Regions from separate parts of the Janthinobacterium svalbardense genome, predicted to be linked through region 1. Evidence: predicted binding sites of a transcription regulator. Region 1 holds the regulator's gene; the other holds the start of a gene.
The links. Region 1 encodes FliA, which starts transcription of late flagellar genes. Its sites were predicted from a motif close to CTAAAGTTTNNNNNNNNNNNGCCGNTA; they were not measured.
Positions count from the first base shown of each region.

Region 2: a site for FliA is predicted at 1,888-1,914, ahead of CNX70_RS17675 (FlxA-like family protein). Genes of this name have one in related genera too.

Region 1 covers NZ_CP023422.1:5,259,184-5,262,885, reverse strand. Annotated here, with positions in the region: gene flhF (flagellar biosynthesis GTPase FlhF) at 1-481, shown strand, start outside; gene CNX70_RS23445 (MinD/ParA family ATP-binding protein) at 474-1,337, shown strand; gene CNX70_RS23440 (RNA polymerase sigma factor FliA) at 1,382-2,113, shown strand; gene CNX70_RS23435 (flagellar motor protein) at 2,095-2,841, shown strand; gene motD (flagellar motor protein MotD) at 2,847-3,635, shown strand; gene CNX70_RS23425 (translation initiation factor Sui1) at 3,684-3,702, shown strand, end outside.
Region 2 covers NZ_CP023422.1:3,983,700-3,987,401, forward strand. Annotated here, with positions in the region: gene CNX70_RS17670 (sensor histidine kinase) at 1-1,475, shown strand, start outside; gene CNX70_RS17675 (FlxA-like family protein) at 1,516-1,857, opposite strand; gene dcd (dCTP deaminase) at 1,978-2,547, opposite strand; gene CNX70_RS17685 (alpha/beta fold hydrolase) at 2,681-3,481, opposite strand; gene CNX70_RS17690 (HAD family hydrolase) at 3,540-3,702, opposite strand, start outside.

The DNA of each region.
Region 1 (3,702 bases):
CTTGCGCATCGCCTTGAAAGAATTGAAGAACAAGCACACGGTGCTGATCGATACGGTGGGCGTGAGCCAGCGCGACCAGATGGTGACGGAACAGGTGGCCATGCTGTCGGGTGCCGGCGCCGACGTGAAACGTTTGCTGTGCCTGAACTCCACGGCGACGCAGGAAACCTTGAACGAAGTGGTGCGCGCCTACCAGGGCAGCGGTCTGGCCGGCTGCATCATGACCAAGCTCGATGAAGCGGCCTCGATCGGCAATGTGCTCGACGTGGTGATCCGCCAGAAACTCAACCTGTTTTATGTGTCGAACGGCCAGCGCGTGCCGGAAGACCTGTACCTGGCCGACCGCGGCTACCTGATCGACCGCGCCTTCAAGCTCAAGCGCGATGCGGCGGCGACGCAGTTTTCCGATGCCGAACTGCCGCTCTTGATGGCGCAAGCGGCCGCCCGCAACAATGAAGCGCGCGGGGTGCGCCTTGGCTAATTTCGATTTCGACCAGGCCGAAGGCTTGCGCCGCATGCTGGCTGGCCCGCAGCCGCGCGTCATGACATTTTTATCGGCCACGCCGCAGGACGACAAGGGCGCCATGCTGGTCAACCTGGGCGCCTCGCTGGTCTACGGCGGCAATGACGTGCTGCTGCTCGACGCCAGCGGCGGCAGCGACGGCGTCGCCGCGCGCCTGGGACTGGCGCACGGTGCCAGCCTGCGCGACGTGGCGCGCCAGCAGTGCGCCTTGAACCAGGTCATCCACCAGGTGCCGCAAGGCTTCGGCGTGGCCAGCCTGGGCGCGCGCAACCACCTGATGGACAGCATGGACTATGCGGGCGAGGAAGAACTGCGCCGCCTTGGCAAGACCTTCGAGGTGCTGGCGCGCCAGAGCGGCATCGTGCTGGTCGACGGCATCATGGCCGACGCGGGTGCATGCTTCCCCGTGCCGCTGATGGCCTCGTCCGATATCGTGGTGCAAGTGTCGACCAGTGCCACCTCGATCAAGGCCGCGTACTGCCTGATCAAGCGCCTGAGCCAGGAGCTGGGACGTCGTCCGTTCGGCATTCTCGTCACCGGCGCTTCCGAATCCGAGGCAAAAGTGGTATACGATAATATGGCGCAGGCGGCGAGCCGCTACCTGGCCGTGAAACTGACCTCGATGGGGTCGGTACCTGCCGATGAGTATCTGCACCGCGCGGCGCGTCTGGGCCGCAGCGTGGTCGATGCCTTTCCGCTGGCGGGAGCCTCGGTGGCGTTTCGCGGACTGGCCGAGCGGCTGGCCCGTTCGGCGGCGCCGGTGCTCGGTGGCACCTTGTACCAGACGGGGAGCCCGCACCAGTTCAGCGTCTGAATCCATCATCAGCACACGATAGCAGTTAAAACAATAAGCAGCCTATGTACACGGTCAAAGGGAAATCGAACAAGGACTATTTGCTGACGGAGCACATTCCGCTGGTGAAGCGTCTGGCGCACCATATGAAGGCGAAATTGCCGCCTTCGGTCGAGGTCGATGACCTGATCCAGGCCGGCATGATCGGCCTGCTCGACGCCATCAGCCGCTATGAAGAGACGCATGGCGCACAGTTCGAGACGTATGCCGTGCTGCGTATCCGCGGCGCCATGCTCGACGAATTGCGCACCAGCGACTGGCTGCCGCGCAGCATGCGCCAGAACATGCGCAAGATCGAAGAGGCGATGAGCATTTTGCAGCAGCGCCTGGGACACCCGCCGACGGAGTCGGAAGTGGCAAAATTGCTGAAAATGTCGCTGGTCGACTACCAGGAAATGCTGGGCGACGGCGGCGGCCACCAGTTGCTGTACTACGAAGACTTTCATGACCCGGACGGCAATGACAGCTTTCTCGACCGCCATTGCGTGGACGAGAACAGCGACCCCTTGCGGTCCCTGCTCGATACCGATTTCCGGCAATCCGTGATCGATGCCATCGACGCGCTGCCGCCACGCGAGAAAATGCTCATGGGCCTGTACTACGAAGAAGAGCTGAACCTGAAGGAGATCGGCGCGGTGATGGGCGTGTCCGAATCGCGCGTCTCGCAGCTGCATACCCAGGCCGTCGCGCGCCTGCGGGCAACCTTGAGGGAGCTGGCGTGGACTGGTCCAGCGTAATCGGGCTGGCGCTGGCGCTGGCCGGCCTGCTGGTCGGCCAGGCACTGGAAGGCGGCAAGATGGCCTCCCTGCTGCAGCCGGCCGCCTTTGCCATCGTGGTCATTGGCACCTTCGGCGCCGTGCTGCTGCAAACGCGGCTGCGCACCTTCGTGCGCGGCCTGGAAATGCTGCGCTGGGTCTTCCTGCCGCCAGCCGACACGCGTGCCGCGCTGGCGCGCGACATCGGGCAATGGAGTTTGACGGCGCGCCGCGACGGCCCGCTGGCGCTCGAACGCCTGATGGAAAACACGGCCGACCGCTTCAATGCCAAGGGCTTGCGCATGATCGTCGACGGCATCGCGCCCGACAAGCTGCGCCAGTTGCTCGACGTGGAAATCTCCGCCTACGAGATGGCCGAACGCCAGGCCGTCAAGGTGTGGGAATCGGCGGCCGGCTATTCGCCCACCATCGGCATCCTGGGCGCCGTGCTGGGCCTGATCCACGTGATGGAAAACCTCACCGACCCGAGTAAGCTGGGCAGCGGCATCGCCGTGGCGTTTGTCTCGACGATTTATGGCGTCGGCCTGGCCAATCTGCTGTTCCTGCCGGTGGCGAACAAACTCAAGGCCATCGTTTCGCGCCGCGTACTGCAGTATGAAATCACGGCCGCCGTGCTGTACGACATCGCCACGGGCGACCACACGCGCATCATCGAAGAGCGCGTGGCCAGCCTGCTGCACGAGCACTGAGCATGATGCGGCGCGCGCGCAGGAAGTATGACGAGGAGCCGGACAACCAGGACCGCTGGCTGATCTCGTACGCCGACTTCATCACCTTGCTGTTCGCCTTTTTCGTCGTCATGTACGCGATTTCGCAAGTCAACGAAGGCAAGTACCGCGTCTTCCAGAATGCCATCGGCCAGGCCTTCAGCCTGGAAAAGGGCGCGCCGCCCATCATCATGGAAGCGCCGCAAGCCATTGCGCTGCCGAACCCCGCCCTGAAACGCCGCACGGAAGCCATCCGCCGCGAGCGCGAACACATGACGCGCCTGGCGCAGGACCTGACGTCCACGCTGGCGCCGCTGGTCAAGGAAGGCAAGGTGCGGGTCACGCAGACGAGCCGCGGCGTGAGCGTGGAAATCAATGCCAGCGTGCTGTTCGATCCGGGCGCCGCAGGGCTGACGATGGAGTCGGACCAGGCCTTGCGCGCCGTGGCCGTGCTGCTCAAGGATGACACGCACGACGTGCAGGTAGAAGGACATACGGATGTGCAGCCGATCAGCAATTCGACCTTTGCCTCGAACTGGGAATTGTCGGCCGCGCGCGCCAGCGCCGTGGTGCGCCTGTTCATCGCCAGCGGCGTGCAAGCGTCGCGCCTGACGGCCGTGGGCCACGCCGACAACATCCCCGTGGCGCCGAACGCAACGCCGGAAGGGCGCGCGCGCAACCGCAGGGTCGCCGTGACGATTTTGTCGGGCATCCCCGAGACGGTGACGGAAGTGCCGACGCCGCCCGTCGCACCGGCACCTGCTCCCGCCAACTGAACCCGGCGCTTGGTACAATCGCGCCTTCTCCCTTTTTATCTCTCCATCATGAAAAGCAGTTCCCTGG
Region 2 (3,702 bases), 1.3 Mb from region 1:
GGAAGTTTTTTCTGTGCATCATGCTGGCGCAGGTAACGGCCACCATCGGCATCGGCGGCACTTTCTGGCTGAAAAACCGGGCGGCACAGCAGGAACGCGCCCTCGACATCGACACCAGTCCGCCCGCGCAAATGATCATCGAGGCCGCCAGCGCCACCGTGGAAGCGGGCGGCAGCCAGGCCTTGCGGCAATTCCTGGGCAAGCTCGAACGCATGCGCGTGTTTGCCGTCGATGCCAAAGGGCAAGAGCTGATGGGCCGCAGGGTCCATCCGGCCATACTCCACAAGGCGCGCGCGCTGCTGGCGCAAGGCGCGCCCCATGCCGTGGTACGTGAGGTGATCAGCAGCGACGGCGTGCGCTACCTGCTGTTCCTGCCCTCGTCCGAGCGCTTTCGCACTGGCGAGGCGGGCGCCGCGCGCGACACGCTCAACGCCGTCACTCTGAGCGGCCCGCACGGCATGGGAGCCGGTCCACGGCCCAGCGAAGCGGGCGCCCCGCCGCCACGCGGCGACTTCGGCCGCGGCATGCCGCCCGGACCGCGCATGGACAGTCCCTACCGCACCTTCATTCCCCTGGCCGCCGCCATCGCCGCCAGCCTGCTGTTCTCCTTCTTGCTGGCCTGGTATTTTGCGCGTCCCATCCGCGACCTGCGGCAAGCGTTCGAGGCCGCCTCGCATGGCGACCTGGCGCCGCGTTTTCACGCCAGCGGCAAGCGCGGCGATGAATTGACGGACCTGGGCCGTGATTTCGACCGCATGACGGGCCGTTTGCGCAGCCTCATGGAAAGCCAGACGCGCTTGCTGCATGATGTATCGCACGAACTGCGCTCGCCGCTGGCGCGCTTGCAAGCGGCCATCGGTCTGGCGCATCAACAGCCGGACAAGATGGACGCCTCGATGCAGCGCATCGAACGCGAAAGCGAACGCATGGATAAGCTGATCGGGGAACTGCTGACCCTGTCGCGGCTGGAAGCGGGCGCCGCCTCTCCCCTCAGCGAAGACGTCGACATCGCCGACCTGTTGCACGACATGATGGAAGACGCCCGCTACGAAGCGAAGGCGCGCCAGGTGGGCATCGCCCTGGCGGGCGACGCGGCCATCGCCGACGCCGCTGTCACGGGCCGGCCGGAACTGCTGGCGCGCGCCGTGGAAAACGTGGTGCGCAATGCCGTCAAGCACAGCCCCGACGGCGGCACGGTGGAAGTAAATTTATCGCGCCTGCACGACGGCAAGCAGGATCTGCTGCGCATCGCCGTGCTGGACCGGGGCCCCGGCGTGGCCAGCGCCGACCTGGCCAGCATCTTTCAACCGTTCTTCCGCGCCAGCCATACCCAGCACAGCACGGACGGTCATGGCCTGGGCCTGGCCATCGCCCAGCACGTCATCAGCGCCCATGGGGGACGTATCGGGGCCAGCTTGCGCAGTGGTGGCGGGCTGTGCGTGGAAATGCTGTTGCCCGTCAAAACGCCAGGCTGACCTGTCGGCGAGCCTGGTGTTTTGATGCACGGATATGCTGTTACGCCTGCGTATCGATGATGCTGCCCAAGGTAGACGAGGTCGATTGGGCCGGACTCGTCGCCGTATCGGCGCTGCTGGCCGTCTGAGAAGCTTGCTGCGCCGCCTGTTGCGCGGCGGCCGCTTGCAGTTGCGCAATTTGCGCCTGCAAGGCCTGGATTTGCTGTGCCAGCTGCTGTTGCAGCTTTTGCGACGCCTCCGTCTGCGTGCCCTTTTGTGATTCCGTCAACTCTTTTTGCGCCGCCGTGATCTGCTTTTGCAGCGCCGCGATCTGCGAACTGCTGCCTGAACTGGCGCTACTGGCCGCGCTGACTGCGCCGCTTGAACCGATTGCCGCTACCATGATGCCTCCCGAATGTGTCGATACCAAGGTTAACGGCAGGCAGGGGCGCGGATGTAGGGCGGCAGGTGTAAAGGCAGGTAAAGACAGGGAAAGACGGCTGGCGCCCCACCCTTCCAGCGATCAGGTCTTGGGCAAGGTCACGCCAACCTGGCCCTGGTATTTGCCGCCGCGATCCTTGTACGAAGTTTCGCACACTTCATCCGATTCGAAGAACAGCACTTGCGCCACGCCTTCGTTGGCGTAGATTTTCGCCGGCAACGGTGTCGTATTCGAAAACTCCAGGGTCACAAAACCTTCCCATTCCGGTTCGAACGGGGTGACGTTGACGATGATGCCGCAGCGCGCATAGGTGCTCTTGCCCAGGCAAATCGTCAATACATTGCGGGGAATGCGGAAATACTCGACCGTGCGGGCCAGTGCAAACGAGTTCGGCGGGATGATGCAATAGCCTTTGCCGGACACATCGACGAAGTTATTCGCGTCAAAATCCTTGGGATCGACGATGGTGGTGTTGATGTTGGTAAACAGCTTGAACTCGTCGGCGCAGCGGATGTCATAGCCATAGCTGGAGGTGCCATAGGAAACGATGCGGTTACCGTCGCGTTCCTTGACCTGGCCCGGTTCGAACGGCTCGATCATGCCCGTTGATTCAGCCATGCGGCGTATCCATTTGTCGCTTTTAATCGTCATCGCAGAGGGTTCTTTCTAGAATATCGGAATGGCGGGGGCCGCACGCCTGCTGCAGGCGCGGCCCGAATGGCAGGATTTTACGCGAAAATCCGCCACTGTTGGCCCTTGCAAGATGAAAATCGTTGGTCTCAGGCTACTGTTTCGCCAGCAATGCAGTGATCATCTCGCGCACCACTTGCGCCGTCAGTTCAGGGTTTTCCATGGGAAACAGATGGCCGCCCGGCACCTGGCGGAAAAACTTGCCGACCAGCTTGCGCGTGGCCTTCAAGCCCGCCTGGCGGCATTCCACCGATTCCGTGCCACCGATAAAGCCGATGGGCACCTGCAAACCATCCTTGACGAGGCCGCCGATGTGATGCGGCAAGCTGCGGTAGACATCCGTTTCCACTTCGCGCGTAAAGCGCAGCTGCACCCCGTCCGGATGGGGAACCAGGCCGCTGTCGATGTAGTCGCGCAACACCTGCGGCGCCCAGATGGCAAACATGTCCTTGGCGGCAAAGTGGGTATACGCGGCTTGCGCATCGGGCCACAGCTTGCGCCGCCGGGCGGAAAAGCGCGACGGCGAAAACCGCTCGCCCAGCGCCGTATTGCGCGCCAGGCGCACCAGCAAGGCGCGCCAGCCCGCCACCACGGGCGAATCGAGCAAGACCACGCAGCGCACCAGGTCGGGCCGCTGCTTGGCCACCATCACGCTGAGCATGCCGCCCAGCGAATGGCCGACCAGGATCACGGGCGCGCTGTAGCGGCGTTCCAGGTCATCGATATACTCGCGCACCAGCTCGGGCCAGCCCGTGCTGACGGGGTAAGCGGGGTCGTGCGCATGCATGTCGAGCGCCTGCACGCTGTAGTGCTGGCCCAGCAGGCCGAACAGCTTGCGGTAGGTGCCTGCAGGATAGCTGTTGGCATGGGCAAAGTGCAGTTGCGGGAGTGTCATCGTGGGATGGTGCCGGTGAATGCGATAGGCAATTGTAATGGCATGCCGGCAAGCCGTATCAGAGGAAGGCCTCTAATTGCCCCCGCGCCTGGGCCATGCCGGGCACGAACGAGGCCAGCACCGCGCCCAGCTCGGCGCTTGATTCCACCACGCAAAAGGCATCGTCGAACGCATGCTCGCGGTTCATGTGATTGCGCACGATGATGCATTCCAGCCCGGCG